DNA from 3 places in the Massilia sp. TWR1-2-2 genome. Region 1 is predicted to be linked to each of the others. Evidence: predicted binding sites of a transcription regulator. Region 1 holds the regulator's gene; each other region holds the start of a gene.

Region 1 (6,026 bases):
CGACACCCAGGCGCCGACCACGGCAATCACCTCGCCGGCGGCCAGTTCCAGCGTCAGCGGCAGCGTCACGGTCGCTGTCGACGCCGCCGACAATGTCGGCGTCGACCGGGTCGAACTGAAGGCTAACGGCACCGTCGTCGGTTCCGACATCGCCAGCCCGTTCAGCTTTGCGTGGAATTCGGCGGGCGTGCCGAACGGCATGAACACGCTGGTCGCCACGGCCTACGACAAGGCCGGCAATGCCACCGCGTCGAACCCGGTGTCGGTCAGCGTCGCCAACGCGGTGCCGCCGCCCGCCGCCGACACCACGGCGCCGACCGTGAAAATCGACAATCCGGTTTCGGGCACCGTCAGCGGCGCCGTCATCATCAGCGTCAGCGCCAACGATAACAGCGGCACGGCAGGAATGATTCAGTCGATTTACATCGACAATGCACTCGTCAGCAATGGCAACGGCGGCTCGCTCGCCTACACCTGGCAGACGCGCCGCTGGATGACCGGCTCGCACGCCATCAAGGTCGTGGCGAAAGACGCGGCCGGCAACTGGGCCAGCTCGACGGTGCAGGTCGTGGTCGTGCGCTGATCGCAGTGCAACATGTAACGGGGCGACGGCAGTAATGGCCGTCGCTCCTTCTTTCATGCTGCGCGCTTGAACGTGCTTAATTTTTAGGCAGGCCGATAATTAGGTCACTCGTACTGGTACAAGCGCGTTTTATGTGGTCATCTTACCCACAGAATCTGTGGACAGAATTCTATAAAGATAATGTTGACTAGGAAGCCACTTCTGTTCGGGCGTGCGCTCAGGCGAAGTCCCTGAACGTCGCGCCCGTCAGCCCAACGATGATACCGAGCGCAAATGCGCCTGCCGGTGCGCCCACTGCGGCGATGACGGTCGCGCGCGAATTGGGAACGGGCGCTGGGCCAAAGCGGTTGGCGCCCGCCGAGCCCCGCGCGAAGGTCGCATACAGCCCAAGCGCAACGTTGTCGAACGGCACGATCGCCGCAAGCGAGCACCCGCCCGAGCGGTCCAGGTCGTTCAGGCGGCGTATCATCAGCACGAACGTCGCGGGGATGAACGCCAGATAGGAGGTCAAAATCACCGTCATCGCCACCATCGGTGAAAAAGCCGCGACACTGGCGGTGGCTACGCACAAGACCGCCATTGTCAGCACGCAGCAATAGGTGAAGTAACGCAGGCGGCCGATCCTGCCGTTCACCGTCAGCAAACTGGGCTGGTAGCGGTCGGCACCGGCCGGGTTCGCCATGGCATCGCCAAAAGTAGTTTCCAAGATGTCTCCCTGCATGAGCGGCCGTTTCTGGCTGCAGCGCCTTTGCTGCGGCGCGGTCGGGGCCGGCCAGGAACCCGGGTCGATAGTGACGATTTGCATGGAGCTCATCTTGGCGTAGAGCAAGAGAGTCTCCTCTGCTGTCGAGCAGTTCTGCTCACTGTTCAAACATTTCCTTGATCTACATCAAATTCTGCATTGATCCCGGGCCACTTTGCCTGCTGCGCCGGTGTCTACAGCAGGTAGTGGTTCGGTAACGTCTCAGCTGTCGAGGAGGAATGATGGATAACGCACACGCATCGCCAATTGGCGCAATGAATATCATGGACGACTCTGGTCACCGGCAAATGAATTGGAACATGGCCAATTCCAGGGAAATCGCCGCCGCACAGAAGACTTTCGACCGCCTGGTCAAGCAGGGATACGCCGCGTTCGGCGCCATCAGCCGCACCGACGCCAAGCGGGCGATCACGGCCTTCGATCCGACCATGGAAGAAGTGGTCATGGTGCCGCGTATCGTCGGCGGCTAAGTTGCCAGTGCTGGATCGGGCAAGCTGGCTTTTCGCGCGCTGCACCGCGTGGTGGCAGGCAGCACGGCGCACGCGCGAAAAGCTGCGGCAAGAGGCGTTGCAACGGGCCCATGCCGAGCAACGGGCGCTGTCGCTCCTGCTCGGCCTGCTCAACGCCGAGCAGCGCCGCGAATTCCAGGCCCACGGCTACTTTCACGTCATCGGCGGCAGCACCGGCGACCGCTACCGCATCCGGCTCGACTCGGCCGTCAACATCGACGTCCTCGGCGAACACGGCATCATCCGCTATCACCTGTGCGCGCGGCCCACCGGCAGCCTGCCGATGTACGACGTGATGGCGGGCCAGTTATTGCATCTGCAAGACAGCAGCGCCGAGATCGGTTTCCTGTCGCAGGCGAACCGGCATGTCACGCTGTCATTTGCCGCGATGGGACGCTGGCAGGAGCGCTGACGCGGCGCTGCCCTGTGGTTTGCGCGGCTTGGCGCGACAGATTCACGTCTCCGCCAGCGCATTGACGCGGCTGCGGCGAATTCGTCCATACGCAGGCGTATAATGAACGTGGATGTCCGCGCCGCGGACATGCCGCAACTTGAATGCCGCCAATGCTTGCTTCTTCGTCACCAACCGCTCTGCCGCAGCTGAACATCACTGCCCTCAAGGCAAGTTGCGCCAACTGCAGCATGCACCAGCTGTGCCTGCCGATGGGCCTTGACGCGGCGGAAATCGTCCGCCTCGACGAAGTGATCGGCCTGCGCCGCCGCATCGCCCGCGACGAGCGCCTGTATCAGATGGACCAGCCATTCCGCAGCCTGTACGCGATCCGCTTCGGCCACTTCAAGACTTACCAGGTCAATGCCGCCGGCGACGAGCAGATTACCGGCTTCCAGATGGCCGGCGAACTGCTTGGCATGGACGCCATCAGCGGCGAACGCCACCACTGCGACGCCGTCGCCCTCGAAGACAGCGAGGTCTGCGAGATTCCGTTCGACGGCCTCGAGCACCTGTTCGCGCACGTGCCGACCTTGCTGCGCCATTTCCACCGCATCATGAGCACCGAAATCACGCGCGAGCAAAACGTCATGCTGCTGCTCGGTAACATGCAGGCTGAGCAGCGCTTCGCCGTTTTCCTCACCAACCTGTCGGCCCGCTACGCCGCGCGCGGTTATTCGGCCACCGCGTTCCAGTTGCGCATGTCGCGCGAAGACATCGGCAACTACCTCGGCCTGACCATCGAGAGCATCAGCCGGCTGCTGTCGCGCTTCAAGAAGCAGGGCCTGCTCAAGGTCGACAAGCGCGAAGTGACGCTGCTGCAGCCGGCGCTGCTCAAGGCAATGGCCGCCGGCACCGAGCGCTGCAGCCCGATGGCGTAAAGCCCACGATTAAAACGGCGCCCGCTGGTCGGGCGGCGTGACCACCAGATACATCGTCAGCAAACTCGACAGGGCACACACGCTCCACAACGCAAAAAAGCCGACGCTGTAGACCGCCGTCGGCGTAATGCCTGACGCCGCCAGGTACGCCAGGTCGGCCGGATCGAACACCGAGAACACGCAGCCTTCCGCCAGCGCCGCCGCCAGGAACGAAGGCCACAATACCGTCATCGCCAGCCGCCGCATGCTGCCCCTCACGGCGCCGGCGCCGTCGGTGCGTCGGCGTGGATCGCCAGCGCGCTCTCGCGCGGCCAGCTCCAGCTGCGCGCCACCCGCCATTCGCGCCGCGCGCCCTCCACCACCACCTGCCAGTGGGTCGCTTCGAGCTTTGCCACCGGCACCGCGAAGCGGCCGTCGCTGCCGGGCCGCGCCAGCAGCTGCAGGTCCTTGCCAGGCTGGGTCGGGTGCGCCAGGTAGATGTGCAGCGGCGCCTGCAGCGGCGCGCCGCCACTGGTCACCGCGCCGCTCAGCACCCCCGCGCCGGCGTCGTAGCTTGCCTCGAACGCGATCGCCAGCGCCGTCGCCGCGCGGTCGCGCCGCAAATCCTGGTTGATCGCCTTGCCCTGCTTGTAGTAGTCGTCGACCACCATCGCGTCGGGCCGCGACAGCGCCAGCGAGCCGGCCACGCCGCCGCCGACGAGCACGAACACAGGGCCGATCATCAGCAACCACGGCCAGCGGTGGCTGTACCACGGACGGACCGGCGCTGCGGCCGGGGATGCGACAGTCGATGCGATTGGCATGGAGATTTCCTTGATCATGGTTTCGGAACGATGAAGACCGCTTTTTCGGTCACCTTCAGCGCCGGGTCGTCGAGCGCCGTGAGCACGAACTCGATCTGGTTCGATCCGGTCGCGGCGGCGCTCCTCGGCACCCTCACCCGCACCGGCACGGCGCGCGCGCTGGCCCCTTCGAGTCGCGCCAGCTCGGGCGAAGCCAGGCTGATCGACGCCAGCCCCGACACCGACACGCGGAACGTATGCGCCTTCTCGGCCGTGTTCATCACCTGCAGCCGGTAGACGTTTTCGATGATGCCGTCCTCGACTTCGCGCCCCATGGCGCCGCGGTCGCGGATGACGTCGAGCTTGAGCGGCGTGCGCAGCGCCAGCGCGGCGCCGACGGCGAACACGATCGCCCCCAGCAGCGCGCAGTAAACCAGGATGCGCGGGCGCACCAGCTGGCGCCGCACCCGCGCCATGCTCCAGCCGTTGGCCATCGCATTGCCGGTCGAATAGCGGATCAGTCCTGGCGGCTTGTCCACTTTGGCCATCACCGTATTGCACGCGTCGATGCAGGCGGCGCAGCCGATGCACTCGTACTGCAGGCCGTCGCGGATGTCGATGCCGGTCGGGCACACCTGCACGCACAGGCTGCAGTCGATGCAGTCGCCCGCTTTCGGCAGCGCCAGCGTGGCGAAGCTTTTTTCCGGCGCCGCCTTGGCCTGCGCGCCGCGCGGCTCGCCGCGCGCCACGTCATACGTGACGATCAGCGTGTCCTGGTCGAACATCGCGCTCTGGAAGCGCGCATACGGGCACATGTACTTGCACACCTGCTCGCGCAGCCAGCCGGCGTTGCCGTAGGTTGCCAGCGCATAGAACAGCACCCAGAACGTCTCCCACGACGACAACTGCAGATTCCACAACTGGTTCGCCAGGCGCTCCACCGGCACGAAGTAGCCGACAAAGCTCAGGCCCGTCAACAGCGCCACCGCCAGCCAGGCCGAATGCTTGGCGACCTTGCGCGCGGCCTTGCCGACGCTCCAGGGCTGGCGGTCGAGCCGGATGCGGGCGCTGCGCGCACCTTCGATGCGCCGCTCGATCCACATGAAAATCTCGGTGTACACCGTCTGCGGGCAGGCGAACCCGCACCACACCCGTCCTGCCACCGCCGTCACCAGGAACAGCGCAAAGGCGCAGATGATCAGCAACGCGGCCAGGTAGATGAAGTCCTGCGGCCACAGCACCACGCCAAAAATATAGAACTTGCGCTCACCGAGGTCGAACAGCACCGCCTGGCGGCCGTTCCAGTTCAGCCACGGCAGGCCGTAGAACACGAGCTGGGTAAGCCACACGCAGGCCCAGCGCAGCGTCGCATACGGCCCCTTCGCCTCGCGCGGATAGATTTCCTCGCGTTTGGCGTACATCTTGATGATTGCCTCGCGCGGCGCTGCCTCGTTCATTTTTTCGGCACCGCCGCCGGTTGATTCGACAGGCCCCACACGTACGCTGCCAGCAGGTGCACCTTCGGCTCGCCGAGGAAGGCGTCGAACGCGGGCATCGTATTGCTGCGGCCCTTGTTGACCGTCTCGATGATGGTGTCGGCGTTACCGCCGTACAGCCACACCTTGTCGGTCAGGTTCGGCGCGCCCAGCGCCTGGTTGCCGCCGCCGTCGGCGCCGTGGCAGGCGACACAGGCGGCAAACTTCTGCTTGCCGAAGGCGACCTTGATCGGATCGGTGGTCAGGTTCGACAGGCTGCGCACGTAATGGGCGACGTTCTCGACGTCCTTGTCCGACCCCACCGCAGCGCCCATCGGCGGCATCATGCCGCTGCGCCCGTGCATGATGGTCGTCTTGATCATCGCCGCGTCGCCGCCGTACAGCCAGTCGCCGTCGGTCAGGTTCGGAAAGCCCTTGTTGCCGCGCGCGTCAGAGCCGTGGCACTGGGCGCAGTAGGTCAGGAACAGCCGCTCGCCGATCGCCTGCGCCTGCGGGTCCGCCGCCACCGTCTTCAGATCGAGCTTGGCGTAGCGCTCGAACAGCGGGCCGTATTCGGCGTCC
Region 2 (6,026 bases), on a different contig from region 1:
TCCTGCAACGTCTGCGCGGTGACGCCGAAAGATGCCGTGATGGCGGCCTTTTCGGTGGCCAGGTTGACGCTGGCCTCCAGCACGCCCGGCACTTTCCTGAGCGCGCGCTCGACCCGGCCCGAGCACGAAGCGCAGGTCATGCCGTCGATCTTGAACGTGTACTCGGCCAACGCGCCGGCCGCTTCATGCGTATCCAAAGGCTTCTCCTTGACTCTGGTACTAGCATAAACCCTTCCGCCCGACGGCGCTCGGCAACGCCCCGCCGCTTCGTATAACATAGCGCTCTACGCCGGCAGGCACCAGCAACCGCAGAGGACCCGAATGACGCATACACCACCGCTGAACATTGAATCGCAGATTGAATCGCAGGCCGCGCGCTCGCTGCAGGTCGCGCAGCGCGTCCACGCGATCGAGCCGTTCCACGTGATGGAAGTGGTGAAGGCTGCCAGCGCGCTGGCGCGCTCCGGCGTCGATGTCATCAGCATGAGCGTGGGCGAGCCGGACTTCACGGCGACCGACCTGGTGGCCGAGGCGGCCGTCGCGGCGATCAGGAGCGGCGCCACCCAGTACACCGATGCGCTCGGCCTGGCGCCGCTGCGCGCGGCAATCGCCGCGCACTACGCCAGCGCCTTCGGCATCGAGGTCGACCCGCGCCGCATCGTCGTCACCGCCGGCGCTTCGGCCGGGCTGCTGCTGGCGTGCGCGGCGCTGGTCGGTGTCGGCGACGAAGTGCTGATGCCGGACCCGTGCTATCCGTGCAACCGCCATTTCGTCTCGGCGTTCGGCGGCGCGCCAGTGCTGGTGCCGTCGGACGCCGCCCAGCGCTACCAGCTGACGGCGCTTGACGTCGAGCAACGCTGGAGCGAGCGCACGCGCGGCGTGATCGTGGCGTCGCCGTCGAACCCGACCGGCACCTCGATGACCGGGCCGCAGATGCAGCAGATGCTGGCGGCGGTGCGCGCGCGCGGCGGCTTTGCCATCGTCGACGAGATCTACCAGGGCCTGTCGTACGACCATGCGCCGGTCAGCGCGCTGCACTTCGATGCCGACGTCATCACCGTCAACAGCTTCTCCAAATACTTCAACATGACCGGCTGGCGGCTCGGCTGGCTGGTGGTGCCTGAGCTGCTGGTGCCGGTGTTCGAAAAGCTGGCGCAGAACCTGTTCATCTGTCCGTCGACGATCGCCCAGCATGCCGCGCTGGCGTGCTTCCATCCCGATTCGATCGCTATTTACGAGCAGCGCCGGCGCGAATTTCAGCGCCGCCGCGACTTCCTGGTGCCGGCCCTGCGCGGGCTCGGTTTCCAGGTGCCGGTGATGCCGGACGGCGCATTCTATGTGTACGCCGACATCAGCGAGCTGGCGCACACGGCCAGCGGCGACAGCGCCGCCTTCTGCCTGGATGTGTTGGCGAAAACCGGTGTGGCGATCGTGCCGGGGGCGGACTTCGGCTTCGCCGCGCCGGCACGCCACGTGCGGCTGTCGTATGCGACCAAGCTGACACGCATCGAGGAAGCGGTGGAGCGGGTGGCGAAGCTGCTGGGGCGGTAGGCCCATGGTAAATGCAGGGTCTGGAAGCCAAGGACGTTGGACCGATATGCCGCCGTCATGCGGACTTAAATGCTGGTGTCAGGTCTGGCATTCGGACATTTGAACAAATGCTGGTGTCAGGTCTGACATTCGGACATTTGAATAAATGCTGGTGTCAGGTCTGGCATTCGAACATTTGAACAACCAAATGTCCGAATGTCAGACCTGACACCTTAGACCGCCGCCCGCCCCAGTGCGAACAGGCGGTCGAGCCAGCGGGCGGCACGGCGCGACTTCATGTTGCCGGTCATGCCGATGAGGGTGTCGGCCACCGGCGCGATGCCAGCAAAGCCGAGCACGCTGCGCCTGAGCGACTTGACGCCGTGGGCGCGGAAGAACACGCGGTACACCACCGCCGGCATGCCCATCGTCACCACCAGGCGGGCCGAGCGTCCCTTCAGGCCCTTGCGCGCAAACGGATTTCTGGCGTCGCCGGAGAAGGCAAAGCCGGGACGCTCGACCTGCTCGAGAAAGCCCTTCAGCATGGCCGGCATGTCGCCCAGCCACAAGGGAAAGAAAATCACGATGTGCTGCGACCACAGGATGTCTTGCTGCGACTGCAGCAGCGTCGGCGGCAACGGCCCGTGCTCCCATTCGTCCTGGCTCCTGAGCAGCGGGAAGTCGAGCGCGGCGATGTCGATGCGGCGCAGCTCGTGGCCGCCTTCGACGGCGCCCCTGGCGTAGGCTTCCTCCAGCGCGCCGCACAGGTGCCCGCCGCCGCTGTCGGGATGCCCCTGGATCAACAAGACGCGCTTGAACATGCCATTCCGCCCGCAGGCCATGCCGGCCCCGGCGTTCGGGCGCCGGACCAAGGCCGCAGCAACAACTGTCGTTGTCCGGACGCCGGCCACTTTGATATGCATCAAGGCTGCTCGCTCGGCGCACCGACAGACTACCTGTTCGACTATTCGCCAATAGCGCCAGCGCGCGTCGCAGCGCCTTTTTTTCCAGGGGACACAGCATGTTCAAACGAATCCTGTTGCCGACCGATGGCTCAGAGCAATCCGAGCGCGCCATTCTTGCCGCTGTCGCCTTCGCCAAGGAGCTTGGCGCCGAGGTGCTCGGCCTGACCGTCGTGCCGCAGTTCCACACGTTCACCTACCATGCCGAAATGGTGGAAGACACGTCGGACCAGTTCGCCGTCGACAGCGCCAAGCGCGCAGTGACGTACCTGGAATTCATCAGCGGCGCGGCGCGCGAGGCCGGCATCGCCTGCACCTGCGAACAAGTGATGTCGGACGATCCCTGGAAAGTGATCGTCGATGCCGCGGTCAGCCGCCAGTGCGACCTGATCGCGATGGGCTCGCACGGGCGGCGCGGCATTGCCGGCGTGCTGCTCGGCAGCCAGACGCAAAAGGTGCTGGTGCACAGCAAGGTGCCGGTGCTGATCTTCCGCTAGGCAATGCGGCCGCCGGCCGGTTTCTCTTTTTTTGATTTGCATCAAAGCGGTTTTCCGGCGTCGTGGCCCACCCTGAAAAGGGGCCGCCTTTTCCTGGCGGCGCCCGTTTTTGCAAGAGGTTGATCATGAACTTCAACACGACCAGTTCGATGGCAAAGAATGTTGCCGAAATGATGAGCAAGGCACGCCGCGCGATGGCGCAGCGGATGGAGCGCCTGGCCCGCACACCTGACGATCAGTTCGCGGACGGATTTAACGACCTGATCGCCGAGCTTGAGATCAGCTTTCGCGACGAGGAAGCGGTGATGGAAGCACTTCATTACCCGGCGCTGCGCGGTCACCGTGAGCAACACGCGCGCGCGCTCGCCGCCCTGCACCACGCCCAGCCGCACGTCGAAGGCGGCGATGTCAAGCTTGGCCGCGAGGCGCTGCAGTTGCTGCCGAAGTGGCTGCTGCTGCACCGCTCGACGATGGACCTGACCCTGGCCAACGCCACGCGGGCGCAAGCGCCGCGTGCGCGCCGGCACACAGGCGCCGCGCGCGCCGACGGTCGGCATGACCGCCGCGCGCGCTACGGCAATGTACAAGCCGATAAGGAGCGAGAGCGTGTTTAGCCACATATTGCTGCCGACCGACGGCAGCGCCGATTCAGAAGCGGCGATCGTGTCGTGCATTCGTCTCGCGCAGGCCACCGGCGCGGCCATCACCGGCGTTCACGTGATGCCGGTGTTGCACCTGTTTACCTACGAGCCTGGGGTGACAGAAGCGGTACATGCCCAGGTGCGCCAGGAGAACGAAAGGCACGCCAAGCGCTACCTCGAGCACATCGAGCAGATGGCCAGCGACGCCGGTGTCAAATGCAACACGCTGCTGCTGATGTCGGACTATCCGTTCGACGCCATCATCGACGCGGCGCGCAACGCCAACTGCGACCTGGTGGCGATGGCGTCGCATGGCCGCAAAGGCGTCAAGGCCATGTTGCTGGGCAGCGAAACCCACAAGGTGCTGACCCACAGCGCGATCCCGGTGCTGGTGTTCCCGCACGGCAGCGGCACGGCGACGGCTGCCGAATTTACCAGCTGACGGTGCTTGCCGCGCCGAACGCCGGCGCGTCGCCGCTCAGGTGGCCACGCCCTGCTCGGTGTGGCCGAACCCCTTGGTGTAGTCGAGAATCGAGATCACCTGCGGCGTGATCTTCAGGAACGCGACCTCATTGGCCTGGCCGTTCTCGCCCCATTCGGCGATCTGCGGCAAGCGCTTGAGCAGGCACGACTTGGCCAGCTCGACATCCGGCCCGGGCGCCAGCAGCTCGGCCAGCGCGCTCATCGACAGGTCCTGGATCTCGCGCCAGTCGTGGTACGGCAAGTTGATGGTCAGCGACACCTTGCTGTTATACCGGACATTGTTGGCTTTCTGACTGTGCTTGCCGATGCCGACGAACAGGTTCAGCTTGTCGTGGGCGAAGCTGATCGTCGTCGCCTGCGGGTAGCCGTCCGGCCGCACGGTCGCCAGCGTCAGGTCGCTGGCGCCGTCGATCACTTTCAGGACGAACTCCTTGAACGCCTGGTCCATGTGCTTCTCCGTTTCGGTTGATTGGATGTCAATGATAGGAGCCGCGGTCGTCCTGCAACCTTGATCTGTATCAAGCATGTTTCAATGACCGCTCCGGCATGCCCGCTTCGCGAGGATGGCGTGGAGGGCTGCGCGGGATGCGGTAAAGGGGGCGCGAGGATGCCGGAGCGGGGCTGCGCAAGGAGGACGCCTAACGGCTGCGGGCGGCTAATGAGCGCCGTGGGCGCGGCCCGGCACGTGCGGGGCGCCGGTCGCCGTTTCACTGCCGGCGTCGATGCGGCGCTGGCAATGGAGGCACGTCAGCGACGCCGGCGCCGCGCGCAGCCGCGTCAGCGGGATCGGGTTGCCGCATACGACGCACAGGCCGCCGGCGCCGAAGTCCAGCCGCTTCATCGCCATGTCGATGTTGTCGAGCCGCGCCAGCTCGTCGCGCAACTGGGCAATGTCGGTGGCGCCCAGCTGGCCGGCTGCCGCCTTGCTGCCATGCTCGGCAAAGAAATTGACCAGCACGCTCTGCTCGTCGCTGTCGTAACCGACCAGCCGGTCGCGGATCGCTTCGAGCACCAGGTGCCGCTCGCTGCGCAGCCGGCTCTCGAGCTCGTCGAGGTCGGATGATGTCAACTGTCTCACGGCGGTCCTTTCGGTTCTGCAGGCGCCGGCCAGGCGGCATGCGAAAGTGTGGCGCACCGAGCTGCCCCCAGTCCTTGCGGCAGATCAAACGTGCACCATTCGCGCGGCGCTGCCACTGTGCAGCCGGTATCGGAAAAACGCGCTACCATTGTGCAATGTGCGCCAACTACACCCCTACCCGCCTCGACGCGATCAGCCAGCACCATGGTCTCGAACGCGCACTGTTCAATTTTCCGGACGAAGCGTTCCCTGGCTACCTGGCGCCGATCCTGCGCGAATCGCGCGATGCCGCCGGCCAAGTCGAGGTGGTGCCGGCGATGTTCGGCATGGTGCCGCACTGGGCCGACACGAAGCTGGCACGCCAGACCTACAACGCGCGCACCGAGACGGTGGCGACCAAGCCGTCGTTCCGCAACGCGTGGAAACGCAATCAGTTCTGCATTGTTCCGGCGGATAACTTTTACGAGCCGTGCTACGACAGCGGCAATCCGGTGCGCTGGCGCATCACCGCAGCCGGCAACGAGCGGCTCGGCATCGCCGGCATCTGGGAGTGGCGCCCGAGCGGACCGGACGGCTTGCCGCTGCTGTCGTTCTCGATGCTGACCATCAATGCCGACGGCCATCCGCTGATGCAGCGCTTCCACAAGCCCGGCGACGAAAAACGCATGCTGGTGCTGCTCGAACCGGGTCAATACCAGGGCTGGCTGGAAGGCGAACTGGTCAACGAGGCCGACATCTACCGCCCTTGGGAAGCCGACCGTCTCACCGCCGAGGCCGCCCCGCTGCCACCGCGAACCAAGGCGGCGCCTGTGGTGGAAGATACATTGTTCTGAAT
Region 3 (6,026 bases), 130 kb from region 1:
CGGCAGCTTCGAGCCGCGCGCAGATCGCGTCCTTGGCCGCCTGATGCGAGCGGCGCTCGGCGTCGGCGGCGTGCGCGCTCTCCTTGCGCTTGGCGAAGACGGCGTCGCAGGCGGCGCGGAAGCGGTGCCACATCGCCTGCTCGGCCTTGCGTTCGAGCGGCAGCGCGCGCGCCAGTTCCTGCCAGCGTTCCTGCGCCGCGCGCAAGGCGTCGAGCGCATGGCGGTCGGCGGGGTTCAGGGCGGCGACCTGCTCGATGAGTTCCTCGCGGTGCGCCACTTCCGATTTGCGCTGCTGCTCGAGCGGCCCTTGCAGCACGTTGAGCACGTCGGTGAACTGCTGGTCGAGGCGTTTTTTCTCCTTGCGGTCGATCGCGCCCAGGTGGCTCCAGCCCAGGCGCAGGCGCTGCACCGTGACGGCCATGTGCTTCCAGTCGACGCTGTCGGCATTTTCCAGCTTGGCCGCTTCGGCGCCCGCTTCGGCGATCAGCGCCTGCGCCTTGGCCGCGTTGGTGTGGCGCTCTTCGGCCAGGTGCTTGAAGTGGGCGGCGGCCGGCGCATAGGCGGCGCTGCAGGCGCCGTCGAAGCGCTCCCACAGGCTTTTCGGCGCGGCGCCGGACAGGGTGTCGAGCGCCTTCCAGCGTTCGCGCATGCTGCCGACCTTCTTGGCCAGCTCGCTCATCGCCAGCGACTGGGTGGCCAGCTGTTCGACCGACTTGATCAGCTCTTCGCGCGAGACGTTGCCGCCCCAGCGCGCCCAGTCCGACAGGCGTTTGAGTTCGCCGCGCCCGTGCGCCAGGCGGTCCGACTGCGCCGGCGTCAGGCGCGCGCCCTTGCTGTCCTTGAGCGCCTTGTCGTGTTCGGCGGCGGTGCCGAGCGAGCCGTGTTCGAGCGCCGCTTCCATCGCGCTCAGGTGGTCGAGGAATTGCTGGTCGGCGCCGGCCGGCGGCGACTTCGGCTGCCCCGCAGGCCGTGCTTCCTTCGGCTTGCGCTGCTCGGGCGGGATCGCTGCCAGCAGCGCGTCGACGCGCTGCTGCAGGCTGGCCGCGGCGTCGCCGGCCGGCGCCGGCGGCAGCTTGTTCCATTCGCGCCGCAGCGTTTCAGCGTTGAGCGGCGTGGCGGCGCCCTGCCATTCGGCCAGGAGCGCTTCGCGGGCAGCGAGCGCGCCTTCGCCTTGCGCGATGGCGCCAAGGCTGGCGCTGACGCGGGCGTGTTCGGCGGCGAACTCGCTGACCAGGTTGCGCGGCAGCGAGGCGTGCTCCGGCGCCGCCAGCGCGGCGGCGTGGGCGGCAGCGAGCTGTTCGAGCTGGGCGGCGACGTCGGCTGCCGGCAGTCCACTGCCGGCGAGCTTGCGCAGCGCGCCGACACTGTCGATGACGCCACGCTGCAGCACGACTTGGGCTTCGAGGCGCTGCGCCAGCGCGGCGCGGATGGCGTCGAACTCGCCGGCCAGTTCCGGCGCGGCGATGACCGACCAGCGCCGGTCAAGTTCGGCGACGTGATTGGGCGTCAGTTTTTCGTCTTTCAGCAGCTGCGCCGCCTGGTCGATGCAGGCCTGGCCACGCTGCAACTCGGCCTGGTGGTGACGGATGGCGTCGAGCCGCGACTGCATCAGCTTGGCGACGCGCCGGTCGGTGTTGCGAATGGCGCTGTGGACACGCTCGAGCTGCGCCGGCGTGTGGACAAACTCCGCCGCCGCCAGGCGCAGTTCGGAAAATTCGGATTGCAGGATGAACTCGACCGCGGCGGCCTCGTCGCCGGCGAGCTGCTTTACTTTTTCGGCTTGCAGCGCGCGTGGCGAACCGGCTGGCGCGGCAGCAGGAGCGGGTTGCGGCGCCGTTGCAGTAGGCGCCTCGCCGGGCTTGTCGCCTGGGCGCTTGAAAAGGAATTCGAACATGACGTCGGCTCAATCGCTCAAAACCGCCATGATAGCAAGAAGGCAGGATAAGCGGCGATTCGGCCGCCGTGTAGGCCGATGATGCGTTCAGGGAATCTGGCGGGAGGCGTGGCCGGCACGCGCCCGGCCGGGCGCGCAGCGGAGAAGTTTGCGAAACTCAGTGCGTCAGCGTAACGCGGTTGGCGCGCTGGCTGGCCAGGCGGCCACGCGCGATCGGTGCGACCGGGCCCGGACGCGGCTTGGTTTCCTGCATGTAGGCTTCGTGGGCCAGCATCTTGTTAGCGATCGAGAACCACGCTTCGCCCGAGATGACGGTGCGGGCAACGGGGAACAGTTCCTGCTCTTCGCGCGCCAGGCGCTGCAGCAAGGAATTGCAGAACGTGTCGACGGCGGCGCAAAAGTCGGCGACACGGTCGGCCGAGTCGACCGACAAGCCGGCAAACCGTTCGGCGATTTCGCCCATCGCCTCGGCGGCCGCGCTGTTGAGATGGTCGAGCTCGGCGAGCAGCTGGTCCGCTTCGTGGGTGGCGCGGTGGATGGCCGGAATCAGGAATTTTTCAATCTTGCGCCAATGGCAAGTGTCGTACAGGCGGCGCAGCGCGTCACACGCATAATCTACCTGGCCAGGGGTCAGCGCGCGCTGTTGAACGAAATTGTTATAAAGCACTTTTTGTAGGGACTGCAGACTTATGCGGACGCTTGCTTGCTCGACCGACAGGGCAACCAGCGTGTATGTTGCAGTTAGCATTCGTTCTCCTTTTGCCCAGCGCGACGCCGGCTCGCCAGGTGGGAGCCAATGCTTCGGCGAGGAATGTGGTGGTTGAAACCGGCTTGGAGAGAGTTGCTTTTCTCATCAGCCCGAATGAATGAGTGTAAAGATGGTCGACAGGTCCGTGTTTGATCTAGCGCAAACTTGGAGGCTTGACAAGGCGTAAGCATGTTGCGCCATGCCAATAAGAAGTGCGCCTTCAACAAGCGCCATGTTCAGCCAGCGCATCTTGCAGTTGCACGCCAAAAGCGGCCGGGCTCGCCTGCGTCAGCATCACCTGTGGGCAGCCGTGCCAGCGCGCGCAACGCAGCAGTGCGGCCAGTTCGAGCGCGCGCCGGCGGTCCCAGACGATCGGGTCGAAGGCGACAGCAGCGTCGTCACGCTGGCGCTCAAGTCCGCTGCCGCCGCGCGCTGCGCCAGCTCACGATGATCCGGATGTATGTGTACAGGCGCATCCCAGCCGGTCACGCTGGCGCGCAGCAGCGCGCCCTCGCCGGCCAGCTGCGCCGGGTCGGGATGCGACCGGCGCGTGCGGTGATAGTCGGCAATCCACGCCGCCTTGCATACGCCGAGCGCCTTCACCGCTTGCAGCACCAGCTCGCGGCGCGTGTCGGCCAGTGGCGCCAGGCGCCTGTCGTGCCATTCCGGGTGCACGCGCTCTGCCAGGTCGTACACGCGCTGGAAGTTGTGGCGCCGCGCGATCATCAGCTGGCCGGCCGTGAACAGCGCTTCGAGCGAGCGCCTCTCGCTCTTTCGATCGGCACGAAGCACGCTTCGTGCGCCCAATATTCGAACAGGCGCCCTTCGGCCAGGTGCTCGTCGAGCCAGGCCGGGTCGTAGTCGCCCAGCCGGCTCCACAGCACCAGGTAGGGACTGCGCGCGACGACGCTGATGGTGTCGATCTGCAGCACGCCCATCGTGCGGATTGCCGCGATCACGTCTTCTTTGACGGCCTTGGCGCGGCGCGGCTGCAGCATCCCCTGCGCGGCCAGGTGCAGCGCGCGCGCGGCAGCGGGAGTCAATGTCAGTTCGGTCATGCACGCATTCTAATGAAGATCCGGCCGCGGCGCGGCCGATGAACTCTGCGTTATAGTAAGCGATTGTTTTCCGAACTTAAGCGACCTCATGCGGCTGTTGCACACCTCCGACTGGCACCTCGGCCAGACCCTCCACAATTTCGACCGTTCGCACGAGCACCAGTGCTTCCTCGACTGGCTGCTCGACAGCATCGTCGCCGAACAGGCCGACGCGCTGCTGATCTCGGGCGACGTGTTCGACACCGCCAATCCGTCGGCCGGCGCGCAGAAGCAGCTATATCGCTTCCTGCAGCAGGCCCGCGCCCGCGCGCCGCGGCTCGACATCGTCCTCATCGCGGGCAACCACGATTCGCCCGGACGGCTGGAGGCGCCCGGACCGCTGCTCGAAGCGCACGGCACGGTGGTGATCGGGCACGTCATGCGCAATGCGGACGGCGAGATCGACATGGAGCGCATGCTGGTGCCGCTGCACGACAAGCACGGCGCCGTGGCCGCGTGGTGCGTGGCGATCCCTTTCCTGCGCCCAGGCGACCTGCCGCGCGTCGCCGCCGCCGACGGCGAGGCGCCGCTCGACCCTTACTCGCATGGCATCGCCAAGCTTTATCAGCAGGCGTACGCGCTGGCGCAGGCGCGCCGCCTGCCCGGCCAGGCGATCCTGGCGATGGGCCACTGCCACATGGTGGACGGCCAGGCCTCGCTCGACTCGGAGCGGCGCATCGTCATCGGCGGCACCGAGGCGCTGCCGGCGACCATGTTCGATGCGTCGATCGCCTACGTCGCGCTGGGCCACCTGCACCTGGCGCAGCGGGTCGGCCAGAAGGAGCACATCCGCTATTGCGGCAGCCCGATTCCGCTGTCGTTCGCTGAAGTCGGCTACCAGCACCAGGTGCTGCGTATCGACCTGGCCGATGGCGTCGCGCGCGAAGTGACGCCGCTGATGGTGCCACGCGCGGTGCAGTTGCTGCGCGTGCCGCCGCAGCCGGCGCCGCTGGAAGAAGCGCTGGCCGCGCTGGCGTCGCTGGCGTTCGATGCCGATCTGGCGCCGACGGCGCAGCCGTTCATCGAAGTGCGGGTACTGCTCGACGCGCCCGAGCCGGGCCTGCGCGGGCGCATCGAGGCGGCGCTGGCCGGCAAGCCGGTACGCCTGGCCAAGATCGAACCGACCCGCCGCCAGAAGACAGTGGCGCCGGAGACGGTGGCGATGACGCTTGACCAGTTGGCGCAGATGCAGCCGGACGACATCTTCCGCCGCCTGTACCTGCAACGGTATGGCGAGGAAGCGCCGACGGACCAGCAAAGCGCTTTTGCCGAACTGGTGCTGGCCGCCGGCGCCGAAAGCGCGCCATGAGGATCCTTAAAATCAGCGGCAAGAACCTGGCCTCGCTGGCCGGCGAATTCGCGGTCGACTTCGAACAGGAGCCGCTGGCATCGTCGGGCCTGTTTGCCATCAGCGGGCCGACCGGCGCCGGCAAGAGCACCCTGCTCGATGCGCTGTGCCTGGCACTGTACGACGCCACGCCGCGCTTGCTCAGGCGCGGCGTCGGCAGCCAGCTGCCTGACGTCGGCGCTGAAACGGTGACGGCGCAGGATCCGCGCTCGCTGCTGCGGCGCGGCGCGGCCGAAGCGGTGGCCGAAGTCGACTTCGTCGGCAACGACGGTGGCCGTTACCGCGCCAACTGGAGCGTGCGGCGCGCGCACCGGAGGGCCAGCGGCGTGCTGCAAAGCTCCGCCATGACGCTGCACCGGCTGCCAGAGATGGCCGCGCTGGGCGGCACCAAGACCGAAGTGCAGGCCGAAATCGTCCAGCGCATCGGCCTGTCGTTCGAGCAGTTCACGCGCGCGGTGCTACTGGCGCAGAACGAATTTTCGGCCTTCCTCAAAACCGAGGAAAACGAACGCGGCGCGCTGCTCGAGACGCTGACAGGAAGCGCGATCTACAGCGACATCTCGAAGCGCGCGCATGAGCGCTACCGGATCGAACAAAACCTCACCGCGCAGCTGGCGGCGCGTCTGAAGGACCAGACGCCGCTGGCGGCCGAGGAGCGCGGCGCGCTGGACGAACAGCGCGCCGCCGCAGACGTGGCGCTGGCCGCCATCGACGAGCGCAGGGAGCTACTCGAGCGCAACCTGCGCTGGCATCAGGATGCGGCCAGGCTGCGTCAGCACGAAGCGCAGGCCGACGCCGATATGACCGCGGCGGCCGACAACGCGGCAACGGCAGCCGGGCGGAGAACCGCGCTGGCCACGCTCGATGCGGTGCAGCCGGCGCGCGCGCTGGTGGCCGACAGCGAACGGCTGGCGGCCGAACAGCAGGCGCTTCAAGCGG

The links. Region 1 encodes FNR, which switches genes on or off when oxygen is low (the NO sensors DNR and NnrR bind a similar motif). Its sites were predicted from a motif close to TTGATNNNNATCAA; they were not measured.
Region 2: ACP7DD_RS05900 (hemerythrin domain-containing protein) is a predicted target of FNR. The motif match lies at 3,021-3,034, and genes of this name have one in related genera.
Region 3: ACP7DD_RS00665 (hemerythrin domain-containing protein) is a predicted target of FNR. The motif match lies at 2,792-2,805, and genes of this name have one in related genera.

What each region holds. Positions count from the first base shown of each region.
Region 1 covers NZ_JAFCWM010000001.1:252,855-258,880, reverse strand. The annotation lists gene ACP7DD_RS01385 (S8 family serine peptidase) at 1-583, shown strand, start outside; gene ACP7DD_RS01380 (DUF805 domain-containing protein) at 801-1,412, opposite strand; gene ACP7DD_RS01375 (hypothetical protein) at 1,646-1,816, shown strand; gene ACP7DD_RS01370 (hypothetical protein) at 1,818-2,267, shown strand; gene fnr (fumarate/nitrate reduction transcriptional regulator Fnr) at 2,411-3,187, shown strand; gene ACP7DD_RS01360 (hypothetical protein) at 3,197-3,445, opposite strand; gene ACP7DD_RS01355 (FixH family protein) at 3,442-3,990, opposite strand; gene ccoG (cytochrome c oxidase accessory protein CcoG) at 4,005-5,426, opposite strand; gene ccoP (cytochrome-c oxidase, cbb3-type subunit III) at 5,423-6,026, opposite strand, start outside.
Region 2 covers NZ_JAFCWM010000004.1:197,386-203,411, reverse strand. The annotation lists gene ACP7DD_RS05920 (heavy metal translocating P-type ATPase) at 1-278, opposite strand, end outside; gene ACP7DD_RS05915 (pyridoxal phosphate-dependent aminotransferase) at 358-1,551, shown strand; gene ACP7DD_RS05910 (NAD(P)H-dependent oxidoreductase) at 1,764-2,351, opposite strand; gene ACP7DD_RS05905 (universal stress protein) at 2,552-2,989, shown strand; gene ACP7DD_RS05900 (hemerythrin domain-containing protein) at 3,115-3,603, shown strand; gene ACP7DD_RS05895 (universal stress protein) at 3,596-4,072, shown strand; gene ACP7DD_RS05890 (pyridoxamine 5'-phosphate oxidase family protein) at 4,109-4,561, opposite strand; gene ACP7DD_RS05885 (TraR/DksA family transcriptional regulator) at 4,769-5,191, opposite strand; gene ACP7DD_RS05880 (SOS response-associated peptidase) at 5,347-6,024, shown strand; gene ACP7DD_RS05875 (hypothetical protein) at 5,954-6,026, opposite strand, start outside.
Region 3 covers NZ_JAFCWM010000001.1:126,787-132,812, reverse strand. The annotation lists gene ACP7DD_RS00670 (DUF349 domain-containing protein) at 1-1,894, opposite strand, end outside; gene ACP7DD_RS00665 (hemerythrin domain-containing protein) at 2,052-2,642, opposite strand; partial or broken gene ACP7DD_RS00660 (DNA glycosylase AlkZ-like family protein) at 2,937-3,563, opposite strand; partial or broken gene ACP7DD_RS00655 (DNA glycosylase AlkZ-like family protein) at 3,458-3,700, opposite strand; gene ACP7DD_RS00650 (exonuclease SbcCD subunit D C-terminal domain-containing protein) at 3,789-5,048, shown strand; gene ACP7DD_RS00645 (AAA family ATPase) at 5,045-6,026, shown strand, end outside.